Regions from separate parts of the Pseudonocardia sp. HH130630-07 genome, predicted to be linked through region 1. Evidence: riboswitches for the same ligand, from Rfam matches in the RefSeq annotation. Region 1 holds a riboswitch; the other holds the start of a gene.
The links. Region 1 has a riboswitch for cobalamin ahead of metE (5-methyltetrahydropteroyltriglutamate--homocysteine S-methyltransferase). Riboswitches for the same ligand answer to the same signal wherever they lie in the genome.
Positions count from the first base shown of each region.

Region 1 (10,441 bases):
GCCGGCACCTCGAGCGGCCCGCGGTCGGTGGTCACGGTGCGTGTCCCCGATGCCTCGGCCGTCTCACCCCCGGCGCCGCCGCACCCCGCCACCAGTCCCAGCGCCACCGCGACCGCCGTCGCGATCAGCGCGCGAGAGGTCCATCGACCCGGCATCCGCGGGCTCCCTTCACGTCCATGACCGACGTCATGAATCTATGAAGTTAGCCTGACCTTAACAAGTGTTCGCGTCATCTAACTTGATGACGGATCTCACCAGATCCGGTTACTCGCCGCAACCGGATCACTCCATCCGGGTCGCTGCATCCGCCTGTCACCGCCCGGCCGGGGATCAGCCCGCGTTGCGGTCACCGTCCGGGTCGAGCAGCTCCGGTTCCTCCGACCGGCCGCGCCAGGCGGCGAGCACCGCCGGATCCGCGCCGGTCCGGGCCAGCACCCGCAACGCGACGGCGTACGCCGCCCGTCCCGGTGGGTCGGCAGGCCGCGGCCGGGGTGGCTCGCCCGCGGTGACGGCTCGGACCACCCCGTCGGTGACCGCACGCTGCCCCGGATCGCCGAAACGCTCCAGCAGCCGGTCGAAGGCGGCGAGCCGGCCGGCGTCGAACGGGAGCGGCCGCCCGGTGAGGTCGGTCAGCGGGTGCGGCGGGTAGAGGTAGCCGCAGGGCAGGTACCCGGCCGGGACCGGGACGGTCGCGGCGTGCGTCCGGTCCGCGCGCAGCACGTGCGGCAGCAGGTGGGTGTGCGGGCCGTCCGGGGACCGGCCGTCCGGTGGCGGGATCGCCGCGCGGACCTCGACCCGCCCGAGGGCCGTCGTGAACACCCGGTGCGGGCCGGCCGCCACCAGCGTCGCGACGAGCCCGCCGTCCATCCGGCGCCCGTGCGCCGCCCGCAGCACGCCGAGCAGCTCCGGGTCGGCGGTGCGCACGCAGGCGTCCACCGTGGGGATGCCGAGACCGAGATCGACGAGGACGCCCGTCCGGTCCGCCGGCGCCAGCGCGTCCCGGTCCGGCCCGAGCACGGTGACGGTGCTCCGCCCGGCACGGCGGGCCCCGGCCGCGGGCAGGCACAGCACGACGGCGTGGTTCCAGTGCCCGTCCGGGCCCACCGGGGTGCGGTGGGCGACCGCGCGGACGTCCGGTCCGGCCCCGACCCGGATCCCGCCCCGGCCGGTGCCCACCGTCCCGGGCCCGGTCGCGACCGGCTCGTCCGGGGTCCGGACGAACTCCGCGATCGCGCCGGGCACGCCCATGCTCCAGCCGGACCCGGGATCGGCGAGATGCTCGGCCAGCAACTCCGGCACACCGGTCTTCCCTGCACCGCTCATGTCTGCACCGTGCCCGGCCGGACCGCGCGCGTCGACTCCCCGGGCGCTGCGCCCCGTTCCCGGCGCCGTCCCCACACCAGGGCCGTCGCGGCGGTCAGCACCACGGCGGCCGAAGGAACGAGCACCACCTGGGGCGCGCTGAACAGGTACTGCCGCCCCTCGGCCACCATCGCGCCCCACTCGGCCGTCGGCGGCTGGATCCCCAGCCCGAGGAACGACAGCCCGGAGATCGTGAGCAGCGTGCCCGCGAACCGCACGCAGGCGTGCGCGAGCAACGGGGGCGCCAGGTTCGGGCCGACGTGGCGCAGCAGCACCCGGACCGGTCCCGCACCGAGTGCGACCGCGGCCGTCACGTAGTCCCGCTCCCGCTCGGCGAGCGCGAGCAGGTGGGTCTGCCGGGCGAACGGCGTCCAGGCGATCGCGGTGACCGCCACCAGCAGCGACGCCCCGCCCGGGCCCAGCGTCACGGCCGCGACGAGCCCGAACAGGACGACCGGGATCGCCGCGAGCACGTCGACGACCCGCATCAGCACCCGTCCGAACGCGCCGGTGGCCGCAGCGAGCGCGCCCACCGCGATCCCGGCCGCCGCGGTGAGCGCGACGGCGAGCAGGCTCAGCCCGACCGTCACTCGCCCGCCGTGCAGGGTGCGCGCCAGCAGGTCCCGGCCGAGCTGGTCGGTCCCTAGCGGGTGCGCCGGTGACGGGCCCGCGAGCAGGGCCGCGAAGTCCGCCCGGTCCGGGTCCGGGAGCAGCCACGGCCCGGCGACGACGACGGCCACCACGACCACCACCACCACGAGCACCGCCCCGGTCCCGCGCGACCGGCCCCACCGGCCGGGCGCGCCACCGGTCCGGCCGCGACGCCCGTCGACCGGGCCGCACGGCGGACCCGGGCGGCTCACCGCGCGCCCCGGGCCGACCGCTGCACCGGGTCCAGCGCCGTCGCCACGATCTCGACCAGCACACCGGCCAGCACCGCCACCGTGACCACCAGCAGCGTCCCGGCCTGGATCACCGGCAGGTCCTGTGCCGGGACGGCCTGTTGCAGCAACCGGCCGAGCCCCGGGACGGCGAACACCACCTCCACCACCACCGATCCGCCGAGCAGCCCGGCGACGAGCAGCCCGGCCAGCGCCGTCACCGACGTCGTCGCCAGGCGGACCCCGTGCCGCCACAGCACGGCGTGCTCGCCCAGCCCCTTCGCCCGGGCGGCCCGCACGTGCGGGCGGGCCAGCACCGTGACCGTCTCCGCCCGTACGAGCTGCGCGACGAGCGCCCCCGGGTAGGCGGCCAGGGTCAGCACCGGCAGCACCAGGTGCTCCGGCCCGCCCCAGCCCAGCGCCGGCAGGGCGCCGAGGCCGACCGCGAACAGCAGCACCAGCCACGGCGCGAGGACGAACTCCGGCACCGCCACCCCGGCGACCGTCCCGGCCCCGAGCACCCGGTCCAGCGGGCCGCCCGGGCGCCGGGCCGCGTACGCCCCGGCGGGCACCCCGACCGCGGCGGCGACGACCAGCGCGAGCACCGTGAGCAGCCCGGACACCGTCGCCGCGGTCCCCACCTGGGCCAGCACCGGGACCCCGGAGACGTAGCCGTTGCCCAGGTCGCCCCGCAGCACGGCGGCGAGCCAGCGCAGGTACTGCTCGACCGGCGAGGCGTCCAGCCCGAACGACGCCCGGATCCGCTCCTCGACGGCCGGGTCCGGGACCGCGTCCGCACTGCGCGCCCGCAGCACCGCCCGCGCCGGGTCGACCCCCGCGAGCCGGGGCAGCGCGAACACCAGCACCGACGCCGCGAGCAGGACCGGCGGGACGACGAGCAGCCGGCGGAGCAGCAGCCCGGTCATCCCGTCGGCGTGAGCTGCGGCAGCACCGGCCGCACCTGCAGCGGGTCCGGGACGAACCCGGTCGCCCCGCGCAGCACCGCGGTGTTCACCGGGTGCACCAGCATCACGCCGACGGCGTCCGCGGTCAGCATCCCGGCCGCCTGCCGGAACAGCTCCTGGCGCTGCACCGGGTCGGCCGTGCCGTTCAGCCGGTCGACGAGCGCGTCGTAGGCGGGGTCGCAGTAGCGGTCGATCGCGTAGCTGCCGTCGCAGGTGTAGTCCGAGGTCAGGGTGCTCGCGGCGTCCGGGAAGTCGGAGAGGTAGCTGCGGGAGTTGAGGAACATGTCGTAGTCCCCGGCCAGCACCTGTGGTTCCTGCGCCTCGTAGTTGCCGACGGTGATCTCGGCCCGGATCCCGGCCTCGGCCAGCATCGCCTGCACGGCGGTCGCGAGCGTGGGCAGCTCGGGGCGGTTCGGGAAGGTCCACAGTCGCACGGTCAGCGGGTCGTCCGGTCCGTGGCTGGCCTCGGCGAGCAGCCGCCGTGCCGTCGTGACGTCGGCCGCCGGTGGCGGGGCCGTCGCGCCCCACGGGACCGCGGCGCCGAACAGGTCGGCCGCGGGCGCGGCGCCGCCGCCCAGCACCTGCCCGGCCAGCACCGGCCGGTCGATCGCGGCGGTCACCGCGCGCCGCACCCGGACGTCGTCGAACGGCGGGCGGGACTGGTTGAGCTGCAACGGCACCGTGCGGGCGTTCGGGTACTCGACGACCTCGGCGCCCGCCGACCGGACCTGGTCCAGCTGGGCCTGCGGGATCCCCTCGGCGAACTGGACGTCACCGGCCTGCACGGCGAGCGCCCTGGCCTGCGGGTCCTCCACGTACCGGACGGTGATCCGGGCCGCGCCCGCCCGGTCGCCCCAGTAGGCGTCGTTGCGGACGAGCTGCGCCGACTCGGCGCCGTCGACCTCGGTCAGCACGAACGGCCCGGTCCCGCTGCGCAGGTACCCGGGTGCCCCGCCACCGGCGTAGGCGGCCGGCGCGAGGATGCCGAGGTTGCCGCTGGACATCCGCAGCGGCAGCACCGGATCGGGCTCGGCGGTGGTGATGCGGACGGCGTCCGGCCCGTCGACGGCGATCGCGAAGCCGGTGCCCCGGACCGCCCGCGGCGGGGCCTCGACCCCCGCGACGTAGCGCAGCGCGGTGACGACGGCCTCCGGGGTCAGCGGCGTCCCGTCGTGGAACACGACACCCTGCCGGAGCGTGAACCGCCACGCGTCGCCCTGCTGCTCCCAGGACGTCGCGAGCAGCGGGGCCGGCCGCGCCCCGTCGTCCACCGTGGTCAGGGTCTCGGCGACGCCGAGCGACTGCAGCCGGGCCCCGTCGTCGGCGTCGAAGGCGTAGTCGGCGCGGGGCGGGAACTGCAGGGCCACCGTCAGCTCGCCGCCCGGTGCGGGCGCAGCACCGCCGCACCCGGCGAGGAGCAGCACCGCGGTCGTCAGTGCGGCGAGCGTGAGCCGGCCACGTCGTCGAACGATCACGACAAACTGGTACATCTGAACGTCTCTTCAGACAACCCGAGGTGAGCAACGACGCCGCTCCGTGACCCGGGGGCAGGCGCCGAGATGCACGTCGGCGAGCGGCAGCCCCCCGCGAGCCCCACAGGCACAGATCCCGGCGAGGACGATGCGGGCACCCGCGGCGGCCGCACCCCTGCCACGGAACCGCTGCCGACCGGCGCCGGGCACACCCCGCGCCGGCAGGTCCGCGTTCCGCGGAACGCACGGACAGGGCCTCCGGCACACACCGCGGACCGTGCAGGCACGGGCTCCGGCGGACACCGGGCGGCGCCGCCCCACCGACGGGCGCCGGTCCGCAGCACCCGCACGGCCGCCGCCCACCGCGTTCCGCGGAACGCACCGACGCGGCCGTACTGCGTTCCGCGGAACGCGCCACGGCGCCCGCAGCACGTTCCGCGGACCCCGGTTCAGCCTGCACCACGTTCCGCGGAACGCGCCGATCCGGACCGCGCGGCGTTCCGCGGAACGCGCCGACCCGAGCTGTACCGCGTTCCGCCGAACGTACGGTTCGGGCTGAACCGCGTTCCGCGGAACGTCGCGGGCGGGCGGCGCACCCGTCCGACCTCGGCATACCCCCACGACGCCGGACCCGACGGCCGGAAGGACCCGGCGTCGCGGGAGCGCACCGGCCTCAGCCGGTGGTTCGTGCCTCGCCGGAGCGGACCCGGCGGGCCGCCTCGACGAGGTTCGTCAGCGCGGCGACGGTCTCCGGCTCCCCGCGGGTCTTCAGCCCGCAGTCCGGGTTCGCCCACAGCCGCTCGGAGCCGATGTGCCGCAGCGCCGCGGTGAGCTGGTCGGTCAGCTCGTCGGCGTCCGGGACCTCCGGCGAGTGGACGTCGTAGACGCCCGGACCCAGCCCGCGCGGGACGCCCGGGCCGAGGTCGCCGAGCACCTCCATCCGGGAACGGGCCGCCTCGACCGTGGTGACGTCGGCGTCCAGCCCGTCGATCGCGCCCACGACCTCACCGAACTCGGAGTAGCAGAGGTGGGTGTGGATCTGGGTGGCGTCGGCCACCCCGCCGACGGCGGTCCGGAACGAGTCCACCGCCCAGTCCAGGTACGCCGGCCGGTCCCGCTCGTGCAGCGGCAGCAACTCGCGCAGCGCCGGCTCGTCCACCTGGATGATCCGGATCCCGGCGGCCTCGAGGTCGCCGACCTCGTCGCGCAGGGCCAGGCCGACCTGCCGCGCGGTGTCGCCCAGCGGCTGGTCGTCGCGGACGAACGACCAGGCCAGGATGGTGACCGGCCCGGTCAGCATGCCCTTGACGTACCGGTCCGACAGCGACTGCGCGTACGTCGCCCAGCCCAGCGTGATCGGCCGGGGCCGGGACACGTCGGAGTGCAGGATCGGCGGCCGCACGCAGCGTGAACCGTAGGACTGCACCCAGCCGAGCTCGGTGGTCGCGAAGCCGTCCAGGTTCTCGGCGAAGTACTGGACCATGTCGTTGCGCTCCGGCTCGCCGTGCACCAGCACGTCGAGGCCGATCCGTTCCTGCAGCCGGACCACGCGCTCGATCTCCGCGCGCATCCGGGCGGCGTACTCGTCGTCGGTGATGCCGCCGGACCGGTGGGCGGCCCGGTCCCGGCGGATCTGGCCGGTCTGCGGGAAGGAGCCGATCGTCGTCGTCGGGACCTCGGGCAGGTCGAGCGCCTCGCGCTGGATCGTGGCCCGGACGTCGCCCGCGGCACGCCGGTAGTGGTCGGCACCCAGGGCGGCGAGCCGCTCGCGGACCTGCTCGTCGCGCCGCGACGCCAGCGCGACCCGTTCCCTGGTCGCCGCCGCCGCGTCGAACGCGGTGGCGACGGCCGTGCGCCCCTCGTGCAGGGCCCGGCCGAGCAGCACGACCTCGGCGACCTTCTGCTCGGCGAACGCCAGCATGTCGACGACGTCGGCGGGCAGCGAGGTCTCCGCCGCCAGGTCGTAGGGCACGTGCAGCAGCGAACACGACGTCGAGATCTCGACCCGGCCCGCGACCCCGCTCAGCCGGGTCGCCTTCGCCAGCGCGGCGTCGAGATCGGTCCGCCAGACGTTGCGCCCGTCGACCACGCCCGCCAGCACCCGCTTGCGGCCCAGCCCCTCGACCGAGTCGATGCCGTCGAGGTCCGCGGCACCCGCGACGAGGTCCAGCGCCAGTCCCTCGACGGCGGTCGACGCCAGCGCCGGCAGCGCCGCCCCCAGCTCGCCGAAGTAGGACGCGACCAGCAGCTTCGGCCGCCGCGGCGCCGACGCGAGCCGGTCGTAGGCCTTGCGCAGCGCCGCGATCTCGTCGCTGCTGCGATCGGCGGCGAAGGCCGGCTCGTCGAGCTGCACCCACTCCGCGCCGGCCTCGGCCAGCTCGGCGAGCAGGTCCCGGTAGACCTCGACCAGCGGCCCGAGCAGGTCCAGCGGCCGGAAGTCCGCCGGAGCGCCCTCGGCCGGCTTCGCGAGCAGCAGGAAGGTCACCGGCCCGACGAGCACCGGCCGGGTCAGGACGTCGTAGCGCAGCGCCTCCCGGAACTCCTCCAGCGCCTTGCGGCTGCCCGGGGCGAGCCTGGTCCCCGGCCCGACCTCCGGCACCAGGTAGTGGTAGTTGGTGTCGAACCACTTGGTCATCTCGCAGGCCGGGGCGCCGGCGCGGCCCCTGGCCATCGCGAACAGGCGCTCCAGCGGGTCGGTGACGCCGGCGAAGCGCTCCGGGACCGCGTTCACCGCGAGCGCGGTGTCGAGCACCTGGTCGTAGAACGAGAACGTGTTCCCCGGGACCTGGCCGAGGCCGGCGTCACGCAGGCCGGTCCAGGTGTCGCGGCGCAGACCCGCGGCGACCTCGTGCAGTGCGGACGCGTCACCGCGCCCGGCCCAGAAGGACTCGGTCGCCCGCTTGAGCTCCCGGTCCGGTCCGATCCGGGGGTATCCCAGAACGGTGCTTGCAGTGCCCGATTCGGACGTGTTCGGCACGGCCCTCTCTCCTCGCGAGCGCAGTGGGGGCGGACCCACGGGCACCGGGGAGGGCGACGGCACGCGCCGGGCACACCTGCGCCACCGGGTGCGGCGTCGCACCGGCGGGCACGGGAGAACCCGGTCGTCCGCTCGGTCCTCCCTCGGGACCACGGATCCGCGTGCGCCGGTCGGCGCACGCACCGGCGGCAGGTCTTCGGACTCGCGGGCCCGGACACTCGCGTGCCCACCTACTGGCCGTCGCTTCCCGGGATCGCTCCCAGTGCTCATGACGGCGGTCGTTCCCACTCACCGCTGCGGGGCAGTCCCGGATTCCCACCGGGTTCCCTCTTGCCTCGTGCCGGCCTCCCGGGGGAGGCCGCCACGAACCGTCGGCGGCACCGACCCTAGTTCAGCGCCGGGGCACCGGCCAGGGCGCGCACTGTTGCCGCCGGACGAGTGTTGCCATAGATTGGCAGCAGTCGTCGTCCGACCTGACCCTTCCCCCTCCGATCGGAGGGGGGTCCTGCCCCGCCTCCCGAGGGGTAACAGCGGTCACCTCTGTGCCCGGCGCCACAGGCGTCCTAGCGTTCGCAGGCAATCGATCCGACCGCCTGGCGAAAGGGCCGACATGCAGGTAGACGAACTGCTCAAGCCGTTCCCGATCAAGGAGTTCCACCCGTTCCCGCGGGCTCTCATGGGGCCCGGCTCGCACGAGATGATCGGGCCGGAAGCGCTGAAGCTGGGCTTCAAGAAGACGCTGGTCATGACCTCGGGTCTGCGCGGCACGGACATCGTGCACAAGATCGTCGAGTCGATGAAGTACCACGGGCTCGAGGTCGTGCTCTACGACAAGGTCGAGTCCAACCCCAAGGACTACAACTCGATGGACGCCGTCGCGTTGTACCAGCAGAACAAGTGCGACTCGTTCGTCTCCATCGGCGGCGGCTCCTCGCACGACGCCTGCAAGGGCGCCCGCGTCTCGGTCGCGCACGACGGCCGCAACGTCAACGAGTTCGAGGGCTTCAACAAGTCCGAGAACCCGGCCAACCCGCCGCACATCGCGGTCTCCACCACGGCGGGCACCGGCTCGGAGACCTCGTGGGCCTACGTCATCACCGACACCACGACCGACCCGGACAACCCGCACAAGTACGTCGCGTTCGACGACGCGTCGGTCACCACCCTCGCGATCGACGACCCGGTCCTCTACTACGACTGCCCGATCGACTACACCGCGCAGTGCGGGTTCGACGTGCTCGCGCACGCCTCCGAGCCCTACGTCTCGCGGCTGGACTTCCAGCCGTCGCTGGGCAATGCGCTGCACGCGATCAAGCTGACCTCGCAGAACCTGCGCAAGGCGGTCTGGAACGGCCAGGAGCTCTCCGGCCGCGAGGGCATGATGTACGCGCAGTACATCGCGGCCCAGGCGTTCAACTCCGGCGGCCTCGGGATCATCCACTCGATCAGCCACGCGGTGTCGGCGTTCTACGACACCCACCACGGCCTGAACAACGCGATCGCGCTGCCGCGGGTGTGGGCGTTCAACATGCCGGTCGTCTACGAGCGGTTCGCCGACATCGCCGAGGCGATGGGCATCGACACCCGCGGCATGACCAAGCCGGCCGCCGCCGACGCCGCGCTGGCCGCGTCCATCCGGCTGCTGCGCGACGTGGGCATCCCGGAGCGGTTCGCCGACGTCAAGCAGGACACCTACTCGAAGAACCGGCTCGGCCAGGGCCCGACGAAGTTCTACGAGGACAACGCGACGATCGTCGGGGACGCGGCCGACGTCGACCGGATCACCCATCACGTGCTGGGTGACGCCTGCACCCCGGGCAACCCCAAGGAGTGCACCTTCGAGACGGTCCGCCCGGTCGTCGAGCACTCCATCAACGGTGACCTGGACGACCTGCTCACCTGACCGTCCGGCCAGTCCGTCGAATCTCGCACCAGCGGGCCCATCCGTCGAAGGTGATACTCACCAGCGGGTGGGCCCGCCGGGTGCGTGGCCCGCTGCACCGTCGGCCGGTGCGGCCAGCGAAGGAGAGTCCGCGTGTCCGAGACCGCCGAGAACACGGCACCGTTCGAGTCCGTCGACCAGGTCGTCGAGACGCTGCGCGAGCAGGGCTACATCGCCGACACCCGGCTGGCGACCACCGTCTTCCTGCTGACCCGCCTCGACAAGCCGCTGCTGCTGGAGGGACCGGCGGGCGTCGGCAAGACCGAGCTGGCCAAGATGCTCGCGCTCGCCACCGGACGCCGGCTGCTGCGGCTGCAGTGCTACGAGGGCCAGGACGAGACCAAGGCCCTCTACGAGTGGGACTACGGCAAGCAGCTCATGTACACCCAGATCCTGCGCGAGAAGATCGGGCAGGTCGTCGCGGACGCACCGGACCTCGCGTCCGCGGTCGACCGCGTCGGGTCGCAGGAGAGCGTGTTCTTCTCCGAGCGCTTCCTCGCCCCACGCCCGCTGCTGGAGGCGATCCGCTCCGAGCAGCCGTGCGTGCTGCTGATCGACGAGGTCGACCGGGCCGACGAGGCGCTGGAGGCGGTGCTGCTGGAGACGCTGGGCGAGTACCAGATCTCGGTCCCCGAGGTCGGCACGTTCACCGCCAGGCACCGCCCGTACGTGCTGCTGACCTCGAACAACACCCGTGACCTCGCCGCGGCGCTGAAGCGCCGCTGCCTGCACCTGTTCCTCGACTACCCCTCGGCCCGGCGCGAGCTGGAGATCGTGCGCTCGAAGAAGACCGGATTGTCCGACCAGCTCGCCGAGGAGCTGGTCGGCGTCGTGCGCGGGCT
Region 1 covers NZ_CP013854.1:2,809,502-2,819,942, reverse strand. Annotated here, with positions in the region: gene AFB00_RS13730 (ABC transporter substrate-binding protein) at 1-35, opposite strand, end outside; gene AFB00_RS13725 (DUF6925 family protein) at 331-1,323, opposite strand; gene AFB00_RS13720 (ABC transporter permease) at 1,320-2,225, opposite strand; gene AFB00_RS13715 (ABC transporter permease) at 2,222-3,169, opposite strand; gene AFB00_RS13710 (ABC transporter substrate-binding protein) at 3,166-4,683, opposite strand; gene metE (5-methyltetrahydropteroyltriglutamate--homocysteine S-methyltransferase) at 5,354-7,657, opposite strand; cobalamin riboswitch at 7,848-7,986, opposite strand; gene mdo (NDMA-dependent methanol dehydrogenase) at 8,268-9,560, shown strand; gene AFB00_RS13695 (AAA family ATPase) at 9,693-10,441, shown strand, end outside.

Region 2 (10,441 bases), 1.9 Mb from region 1:
GACGGGCTGGGCCTGCTCGACCTGGAGATCGGGTTCGACCCGGTCAAACATCTCGCCACCCCGACCACGACGGCCTGGGGGGAGCGGGTCACCGGCTACGAGATCCACCACGGCCGGGTCCTGCGCTCCGGTGATCCCGGCCTGGTCGGCGACGAGGGCTCCGACCGGGGCGGCGTGCTCGGCACGCACTGGCACGGCCTCGCCGAGAACGACGGGTTCCGCAGGCTGCTGCTCACCCGGCTGGCGGCCGCGGCGGGCCGCACCGGGTTCGAGGTGGCGCACGACACGTCGTTCCACGCGGAGCGGACCCGGCAGGTCGATCTGCTCGCCGACCTGGTCGAACAGCATCTCGATATCTCGACACTTGAACAGGTGATCGGACACGGACCGGATCGGGACCTCCCGGTGCTGGCGTCCGGTCTGGCAGCCTCCCGGGGGTGAGCACCGCCCCGGCACCCGCACGTTTCCCGTTCTCCGCCGTCGTCGGGCACGACGACCTGCGACTGGCGTTGCTGCTCAACGCCGTGCACCCCGGCGTCGGCGGCGTGCTCGTCCGCGGCGAGAAGGGCACCGCGAAGTCCACCGCGGTGCGCGCGCTGGCGGCGCTGCTCCCCGAGCTGGACACCGTCGACGGCTGCCGGTTCGGCTGCGATCCCGCCGCCCCCGACCCGGCGTGCCCGGACGGCCCGCACCCCGCCGCCCCGGCCCGGGCCACCCGGCCGGCCCGGCTGGTGGAACTGCCGGTCGGCGCGACCGAGGACCGGCTCGTCGGCTCGCTGGACCTGGAGCGGGCACTGTCCGAGGGCCGCCGCGCCTACCAGCCGGGACTGCTCGCCGACGCCCACCGCGGTGTGCTCTACGTCGACGAGGTCAACCTGCTCCACGACCATCTCGTGGACCTGCTGCTCGACGCGGCGGCGATGGGCCGCGCGCACGTCGAGCGCGACGGCGTCTCGGTGTCGCACGCCGCACGGTTCCTGCTGGTCGGCACCATGAACCCGGAGGAGGGCGAGCTGCGCCCGCAGCTGCTCGACCGGTTCGGGCTGACCGTCGAGGTCCGGGCCAGCCGCGACGTGGGCACCCGGGTCGAGGTGACCCGGCGGCGGATCGCGTTCGAGGACGACCCGGTCGGGTTCACCGCCCGCTTCGCCGACGCGGAGACCGGGACGGCGGCGCGGCTGCGCGCGGCCCGCGAGCGGGTCGGCGCGGTGCGGGTCCCGGACGCCGAACTGCAGCGGATCGCGTTCGTCTGCGCCCGGTTCGACGTCGACGGCATGCGTGCCGACCTGGTCATCACCCGGGCCGCGGCGGCGCACGCGGCCTGGGAGGGCCGGGACGCGGTGGTCGCCGAGGACGTCCGGGTCGCGGCCCGGCTGGCGCTGCCGCACCGGCGCCGCCGCGACCCGTTCGACGAGCCGGGCCTCGACGAGGCGGAGCTCGACCAGGCGCTGCGCGACGCCGAGGACCACCTCGATCCCGACGACGATCCGCCCCCCGAGGACCCGGGCCCGGACGAGCCCGGCCCCGGCGAGCCGGGCCCCGAGGACCAGGGGCCGGACGATGCGGGCCCCGACGGACCCGGTCCCGGCCCCGCGGACGGCGCCCCCGGCTCCGCGCCACCCGTTCCGGAGGATCGCCCGGGCGGCCCGGACGGCGGCGCCGGTTCCGCCGACACCGGCGGGCAGGACGCGCCCGCCGACCGTCCGGACGGTCCGCAGGCCGGTGGCGACGGGGAGGGACGTGCCGTCGTGCTCGGCGACACGGCCCGCCTGCACCGGGCCATGGCGCGGAAGTTCACCGTCCCCGGCCTGGGCGCCGGGGCGCCGGGGCGGCGCTCCCGGGCCCGCACCGACGCCGGCCGTGTCGTCCGCGCGACCGGCTCCGGCCCGGCCCGTGCCGCGGACCTGCACCTGCCCGCGACGGTGCTCGCCGCCGCCCCGCACCAGGCCGCCCGCGGCCGCAGCGGCCCCGGCCTGCTCGTGCACCGCGACGACCTGCGCCGCGCGCAGCGGGAGGGCCGCGAGGGGAACCTCGTGCTGTTCGTCGTCGACGCGTCCGGGTCGATGGCCGCCCGCAAGCGGATGACGGCGGTGTCCGGCGCGGTCCTCGGCCTGCTGCGGGACGCCTACCAGCGCCGGGACAAGGTCGGGCTGGTCACGTTCCGAGCCGGGACCGCCGAGCTGGCGTTGCCCCCGACGTCGTCGGTGCCGGCCGCGCAGCAGCGCCTGGCGACGCTGCGGACCGGCGGCCGGACCCCGCTGGCCGGCGGCCTGCTGAAGGCCCGTGCCGTGCTCGCCGCGGAGCGCCGCCGGGACCCGCGCCGCCGCCCGCTGCTCGTCCTGCTGACCGACGGCCGGGCCACGGTGCCCGCCCGGCCCGGCGGCGACCCGGTCGCCGACGCGCGCCGCGCCGCCGGGCTGCTCGCCGCCGACGGGGTGCACTGCGTCGTCGTCGACTGCGAGAGCGGTCACGTCCGGCTCGGGCTGGCGACCCCGCTCGCCGCCGCGGCCGGCGGCGAGGTCGTCCGGCTCGACGAGCTGACCGCCGAGGGCGTGCGCGACATCGTCCGCAGCGCCCGTACGGCCCGCGCCGACCGGGCCGCCTGAGAGGAGGGGCACCGTGCCGCAGGGACAGGTCACCAGCACACCCGACGACGGGCTCACCACCCGCCAGCGCCGCAACCGCCCGCTGCTGGTGGTGCACACCGGCGTCATGAAGGGCAAGTCCACCGCCGCGTTCGGCACCGCACTGCGCGGCTGGAACCAGGGCTGGTCGATCGGGGTCTTCCAGTTCGTGAAGTCGGCGAAGTGGAAGGTCGGCGAGGAGGAGGCGTTCCGCGCGCTCGGCCGGGTGCACGAGGAGACCGGGCAGGGCGGTCCGGTCGAGTGGCACAAGATGGGCTCCGGCTGGTCCTGGTCGCGCCGTGCCGGCACCGAGACCGACCACGCCGCCGACGCCGCCGAGGGCTGGGCCGAGATCCGCCGCCGGATCGCCGGCGCCGCGCACGACCTCTACGTGCTCGACGAGTTCACCTACCCGCTGAAGTGGGGCTGGATCGACGTCGCCGAGGTCGTCGAGGTGCTCGCGGACCGGCCGGGGCACCAGCACGTGATCATCACCGGCCGGGACGCGCCGCCGGAGCTCGTCGACGCCGCGGACCTGGTGATGGAGACGACGAAGGTCAAGCACCCGATGGACGCCGGACAGAAGGGGCAGCGGGGGATCGAGTGGTGACCCGGGCGGTGGTGGTCGCCGCGCCGTCGTCGGGCAGCGGGAAGACCACCGTCGCCACCGGGATGATGGCGGCGCTGCACCGCCGCGGCACCCGGGTCGCGCCGTTCAAGATCGGCCCGGACTACATCGACCCCGGCTACCACACGCTCGCCGCCGGCCGGCCGGGGCGCAACCTCGACGTCGTGCTGCAGGGCGGCGCCCGGATCGCGCCGCTGGCCCGGCACGGGGCCCGCGGTACCGACATCGCCGTCGTCGAGGGCGTGATGGGTCTGTTCGACGGCCGGATCGCCGACGGCGCCGGCTCCACCGCCCAGGTCGCGGCCGAGCTGGGTGCCCCGGTCGTGCTGGTGGTGGACGTGCGCGGGCAGTCCCGCTCGCTCGCCGCCCTGCTGCACGGGTTCCGCTCGTTCGACCCGTCGGTGCAGGTCGCGGGCGTGATCCTGAACCGGGTCGGCTCCGACCGGCACACCGAGGTGTGCCGCGCCGCGGCGGAGGAGGTCGGGCTGCCGGTGCTGGGAGCGGTCCCGCGACGGGCCGAGCTGGCCGTGCCGTCGCGGCACCTCGGCCTGGTCACCGCGGCCGAGCACGGGGCCGCCGCGACCGCCGCGGTGGACGCGATGGCCGGACTCGTAGCCGAGCACGTCGATCTCGACGCGGTGACGGCACTGGCCCGCCCGCTGCCGGACGGCCCCGTGTGGGACCCGGCGGCGGAGATCGCCGCCACGTACGAGCCGGCCGGGCACGGTGCCGCTGTGCACGGTGCTGACGGGCACCGTGCTGACGGGCCCGGCGCTCACGGGCCCGGTGCCGCCGGGCTCGCCGCCGACGGGCACTGTGCCGCCGGGCCTGCCGCCGGGCCGGTGTCCGCCGGGGGAGCGCGGCCGGTCGTCGCGCTCGCCGGGGGGCCGGCGTTCGGGTTCGGGTACGCCGAGCACGCCGAGCTGCTCACCGCGGCCGGGGCGGAGGTCGTCGCCGTCGATCCGCTGCGCGACCCGCACCTGCCGCAGCGGACCGCGGGGCTGGTCCTGCCCGGCGGGTTCCCCGAGGAGCACGTCGGCGACCTCGGCGCCAACGCCGTGCTCCGGGCGGAGGTGGCCCGGCTCGCGGCCTCCGGCGCGCCGGTGCACGCCGAGTGCGGCGGCCTGCTCTACCTGTGCCGCGACCTCGACGGGACGCCGATGTGCGGGGTCCTCGACGCCTCCGCCGCGATGACGCCGCGGCTGACACTGGGCTACCGCGACGCCGTTGCCGTGTCCGCGTCCACGCTGCTGCCCGCCGGGGCCCGGGCCGGGGCGCACGAGTTCCACCGCTGCGCGGTCACCCCGCGGGCCGGGGCGGCCCCGGCCTGGGGCTGGCGGGGCGATCCGCCGGAGGGGCACATCACGGGCGGCGTGCACGCCTCGTTCCTGCACACCCATCCGGCGGGGGTCCCCGGCGCGGTGGCCCGGTTCGTCGCGGCGTGCGCCGCCGGAGCGGAGAGGCGGTGATCACGATCGATGGAGCGCGACCGCCGTACGACGTCGGCTCCGCTCCGTCGATCGTGATCACGGGAGCGCCGGAGGGGCTCGTCCTCGGGATCGGGGCCCGGCCCGGGTGCCCGGCGGCCGCGGTCCGGGCGCTGCTCGACCGGGTGGCGGCCGAGCACGGGCTGGACCTGGCGCTCGCGCAGGTCGCGACGCTGGACCGGCGCTCGGCCGAGCCCGGCCTGCTGGCGGCCGTCGCGCCGCGGGTGCCGTACGGGTTCACCGTCGCCGAGCTCGCCGCGGTCGCGGTGCCGCACCCGAGCGGGCGGGTCGCGGCCGCCGTCGGGACGGCCGGGGTCGCCGAGGCCGCCGCCCTGCTCGCGGCGGGGCCCGGTGCGCGGCTCGTCGTGCCCAAGACGGCGGGGGCCGGGGTGACGGCCGCGGTCGCCCGCCGCGACGGCGTTCCCTGACCGTGTGGGATCGGACTCGCTGCGGCGGACACCCGCGGCGAGGTCGTTATCCTCGATCGTCGCCGCCGGGGCACCCCGCCTCCGGGCCGGAACCGGGCGCCGGCGCGGAACCCACGGCCGGGCGCGGACACCCGGGAGAGGAACGCCGTTGAGCGCGCAGCACGAGCAGTACCTGGTCGGACTCGACCTGTCCGGGCGGCGGGTCGTCGTCGTCGGCGGGGGACAGGTCGCCCAGCGGCGGACCGCCCGCCTGCTGGCCGCCGGCGCCCTGGTCGAGGTCGTGTCCCCGCAGGTCACCCCGGCCGTCGAGGGGATGGCGACGGCGCGCGAGATCGCCTGGACCGCCCGCGCCTACGCCGACGGCGACCTCGACGGCGCCTGGTACGCCATCGCGGCGACCGACGACCCGGCGGTGAACGCCGCCGTCGTCGCCGACGCCGAGCGCCGCCGGGTGTTCTGCGTCCGGGCCGACGACGGCGACCGCGGCACCGCCGTGACCCCGGCGACCGGCGTGCACGACGGGCTCACCGTGGGTGTGCTGGCCCGGGGCGCGCACCGCCGGTCGGCGGCCGTGCGCACGGCGCTGGTCGAGGCGTTGCAGTCCGGCGTGGTCGACGCCGACGCGGAGATCCTCCCGGCCGGCGTCGCGCTGGTCGGTGGCGGGCCCGGCGACCCGGAGCTGATCACGGTCCGCGGCCGGCGGCTGCTGTCCCGCGCCCACGTCGTCGTCGCCGACCGGCTCGGCCCGCGCGAGCTGATGGACGAGCTGTCGCCCGAGGTCGAGGTGATCGACGCCTCGAAGATCCCCTACGGCCGGGCCATGGCCCAGGAGAAGATCAACGAGCTGCTGGTGGAGCACGCCAGGGCCGGGCGGTTCGTCGTCCGGCTCAAGGGCGGGGACCCGTTCGTCTACGGGCGCGGGTTCGAGGAGGTCCAGGCGTGCGCGGCGGCCGGCGTGCCGGTGACCGTCGTACCCGGGGTGACCAGTGCGTTCGCCGCGCCAGCGGTCGCCGGGACGCCGGTCACCCACCGTGGGGTGGCGCACGAGATCGTCGTCGTCTCCGGGCACGTCGCGCCGGACGACCCGCGCAGCCTCACCGACTGGACCGCGCTCGGCCGGATGACCGGCACGATCGTGCTGATGATGGCCGTGGAGCGGATCGGCCGTTTCGCCGACGCGCTCGTGACCCACGGCCGGGCACCGGACACCCCGGTGCTGATCGTGCAGGACGGCACCACCCGGATCCAGCGGACCGTGCGCGCCACCCTGGAGACCGTCGAGAAGGTCGCGGCGGAGGCGGAGGTCAGCCCGCCGGCCATCGTCGTCGTCGGGCCGGTCGCGGGCCTCGAGGCACCGGTCGGGGGCGGAGTGACGCAGAACGGTCACGGTTGACCGTCCCCCGAGGCGCGTGATGGGCTCGCACCCGACGACGGTGCAGGAAGCCGGTGCGAGTCCGGCGCGGTCCCGCCACTGTCATCGGGGAGTGCGTCCCCACCCACGGTCACGGCCCCACCCGGGGCGGGAAGGCCGGGACGCGCGTCGATCCGGGAGCCAGGAGACTGGCCGTCGTCGCAGGAGATCCCACCGTGTGAGGGCGAGGACCCTCTCGAGGAGGACATGCGATGAGCGAGGACGTGCGCCCGGCCCTGGTCGTGCTCGGTACCGGTCCGGCCGGCGGTCCCGGCACCGACGGCCCGGTCGAGGCCCTGATCGCCGAGGCGGACACCGTCTTCACGTTCCCGTCCGGGCCCGAGTCGGTCGCCCTGTTCTACGCCGAGGCGTGGCGGGTCGAGCGGGTGACCCCGCGCGACGCCGTCGCCCGGGTCACGGCGTGGGCGGAGCAGGGCCCGGCGGGTGCCGCGGTGCTGCTGGTGGCCGGGGACCCCGGGGCCGACGTCGCCCTGGTCGCGGTGCTGGACGGCCTCGCCCGCTGCCACCCGGACCTCGACGTCCGGATCCCGGCGGGGACCCGGGTCGCCCCGCCGTACCGGAGCCCGCTGATCACCTGACGCCGCGGACCCGCGGATCAGGCGGGCGGACGCCAGCTGTGCACCGGGTCGGCGCGGACGAGCGACGGGTCCCCGGCCGGGAGCGTGCGGGTGCGCCCCGGCCCGGTCAGCGCGGTCTCGAACCGGACCGTGACCCGCCCGTGCCCGGCGCCCTGCACCCAGCCGTGGCCGTGCTCGGGGTGCCGGACGTCGTCCCCCGCGGCCCAGGGCCGGTCCGGGTCCGGTGCGCGGTCCGGACGCAGGGGCCGGCCGGTGGCCGGTGCATCCTCCGCCGGGGCGCCGGCCGGGGATTCCGCCACCACCGCCACCGCTCCCGGCGCGCTGGTCTCCTCCCCCGCGGAGGCGCCGGCCGGTGCGGGCCCGGCGGCGCGCTCGGTGACCGTCGTGCTGCCACCCGGTACCTCGTGCTCCGCGCCGCCGGGCGGTCCGTCCCGCTGCGCACCGGCCGGTGCCGCCCGCCAGCCCTGCGCGGACGGCACCGCGTCGAACAACGCCAGCGGCGGCTCGTCGCCGAAGCCGGACACCGACACCCCGAGCAGCCGGATCCCGCCCTCGCCGACGGCCCCGTCGGCCAGCCGGCGCGCGACCGCGGTCAGCGTGGACAGCTCGCGGCTCGGGAACGGGGTCGTCTCCGACCGGGTGTGGGTCGTGAAGTCGCCGGTCCGGGCCTTCACCGTCACCGTCCGGGCGGCCCGCCCGTCCGCGACCAGCCGCCGGTGCACCGCGACGCAGATCGCCTCGACGGCGTCGTGCACCGCGGTCATCGCCGTCAGGTCGGTGTCGAAGGTGGTCTCGGCGGAGATCTGCTTGGCGGCGCCGCGGGGAGCGACCGGCCGGTCGTCGATCCCGCGGGCCAGCCGGTGCAGCTCGGTCCCCATCGCGGACCCGAGGACCCCGGCCACCTCGCGGGAGTCCATCGCCGCGAGCTGGCCGACGGTCTCGATCCCGATCTTGCGCAGCGACTCGCCGGAGACCGGCCCGATGCCCCACAACGACCGCACCGGCAGCGGCCCGAGCACCGCGGACTGCTCGGCGTGCGCCACCACCCGCAGCCCGTCCGGCTTCGCCAGCTCCGAGGCGATCTTCGCGATCTGCTTGCCGGACCCGGCCCCGACCGACGCCGGGAGCCCGGTCCGCTCCCGCACGGCGGCCCGCAGCGCCGTGCCGAACTCCTCCACCCGCGCCGGCGGGGCACCGGCCAGTACCGGCGGCTCCAGGAACGCCTCGTCGACCGACACCGGTTCCAGCACCGGCGAGAACTCCCCGAGGACGCCCATGACCTCGTCGGAGATCGCCTTGTAGAGCGGGAACCGGGGCGGGAGCACCGTCGCGTGCGGGCACCGCCGCCGGGCCTGCCCCATCGGCATCGCCGACCGTGCCCCGAACACCCGTGCCTGGTAGCTGGCCCCGGCGACGACCCCGCGCGGCCCCGCCCCGCCGACCAGCACCGGACGCCGCGCCAGCGTCGGCCGGGTGAGCTGCTCGACGGCGGCGAAGAACGCATCCATGTCGAGGTGCAGCACCCAGCGGGCCGGGCGGTCGGACGTCATGCCCCCATGGTGCCCCGGACCACCGACAGGACCGCGTCGCCGTCCGCGACGACGATCGGGGGCGCCGCCGGACCGGCACCCGCGACGGCGCCGGGATGGTCGGGCCACGGCGTGGCGACGTCGGCGACCCACCACGGCCCGCCGGAGTCCGGCCAGTCGAGGATCCCGGCCGGGCCGTCCGGAGCGGTCAGCGTGATCGCGTCCATCGGGCTGGACAGGCCCTCCCCGGTGGCCTTGACCAGCGCCTCCTTGCGCGTCCAGGTGACGAGGAAACCGTTCGCCTCGACCGGCCCCGCCGCCCGTTCGACCGGCGACAGCGCGTGCCGGGCCAGGCCGGCGAGGTCACCCAGCGAGCGCTGCTGCTCGACGTCGATCCCGACCGGTCCCGGCCCGACCGCGACCCCGACCAGCGCGCCGGAGTGGGTCAGGGAGAACCCGGGTGCGTCCGGCCGCCCGGCGAGCCGGGGCTTGCCGTGCTGCTGCCCGCAGCGGCAGGTGCGGTCCAGCTCCAGCGCGGCGGGGTCGGCGTCGAGACCGGCGGCGAGGACCAGCCGGGTCAGGGCGTGCGCGGCGAGGTACCGGGCCCGGTCCTCGGCCCGGCGCAGGGCGGACATCCGCTCGCGCTCGTGGGCGTCGAGGAGGGCGACGAGATCGGGTCGGGACGCCGGCTCCACCGGAGCGGCCCACCACACGGTGACGGTCACGGCGTCCAGCCTCGCACGCCGGGCCGGTGGGCCGGTCGGTAGCACTTGTTTGTTATTCCGGAATTTCGTATCGTTGCCGCATGGTCGAGACCGCACCGCCCCCGACGTCCGTGCCCCGAGCCCGCCGCTCCGGGGCACTGGTGGTGCTCGGTGCGCTGGTCGTCGGGCTGCTCGTGGGGCTCGTCGCCGGCCCGCACGGGCCCCGGGCCACCGGGACCGGGGGTGACCCGGAGCTGGCCGCGGACCTCGAACGGGCCGTCGGCGATCCGCGCGGGTTCGGTGCGGTCACCGCGGCCCGGGTGCGGGACGGGAACGTCAGCGTCGCCACCCTCGGCGACGAGGGTCCCGTCCCCGGGCCGGACGCCGCCTACGAGCCCGGATCGATCGTCAAGGTGTTCACCGGGATGCTGCTGGCCGACGGCGTCGAACGGGGGGAGCTGGCCCTGAGAGAGTGTTTGAGAAGATCATGTTGAGGGTGTGACTACGTACTTCTGCTGGCGTCGGGCGGGTTCGCCACGGGCGATGCGGCGGGTGATGGTGTTGATCGCCGCCCAGCGGATCATGGCCTCGGACACTGCGGGGTGGCGTTCGTAGTCGCGGGCCAGGCGGCGGTGTGCGGTGACCCAGGCCAGGGTCCGCTCGACCACCCACCGCCGCGGGAGGACGGCGAATCCGCGCTGCTCAGGCGGTTTGCGCACGATCTCGACGCTGGTGTGCAGGATCGTGGTCGCCCAGTCCAGCAGGCGCCCGGCGAACCCGGCGTCGGCGTAGACGAACCGCACCCTCGTGCGCAGGTAGAGGTCGAGCAGGATCGACTTGGCGCCATCGCGGTCCTGCACCGACGCCGAGCACACCATCGTGGTCAGCAGCAGGCCGAGGGTGTCGGTCACGATGAACCGCTTCCGACCGTTGATCTTCTTCCCGGCGTCGTAGCCGCGGGTGTCCCGCCCGACCGTGTCAGCGCCCCTCACCGACTGCGAGTCGATGATCCCCGCGCTGGGTTCGGGGTC
Region 2 covers NZ_CP013854.1:4,733,491-4,743,931, forward strand. Annotated here, with positions in the region: gene AFB00_RS22455 (cobyric acid synthase) at 1-441, shown strand, start outside; gene AFB00_RS22460 (putative cobaltochelatase) at 438-2,606, shown strand; gene cobO (cob(I)yrinic acid a,c-diamide adenosyltransferase) at 2,620-3,234, shown strand; gene AFB00_RS22470 (cobyrinate a,c-diamide synthase) at 3,231-4,721, shown strand; gene AFB00_RS22475 (cobalamin biosynthesis protein) at 4,718-5,167, shown strand; gene cobA (uroporphyrinogen-III C-methyltransferase) at 5,316-6,560, shown strand; cobalamin riboswitch at 6,582-6,750, shown strand; gene AFB00_RS22485 (hypothetical protein) at 6,791-7,177, shown strand; gene AFB00_RS22490 (DNA polymerase IV) at 7,195-8,727, opposite strand; gene AFB00_RS22495 (4'-phosphopantetheinyl transferase family protein) at 8,724-9,431, opposite strand; gene AFB00_RS22500 (hypothetical protein) at 9,512-9,904, shown strand; gene AFB00_RS22505 (IS5 family transposase) at 9,896-10,441, opposite strand, start outside.
Region 2: another riboswitch for cobalamin. It lies ahead of AFB00_RS22485 (hypothetical protein); the one in region 1 lies ahead of metE (5-methyltetrahydropteroyltriglutamate--homocysteine S-methyltransferase).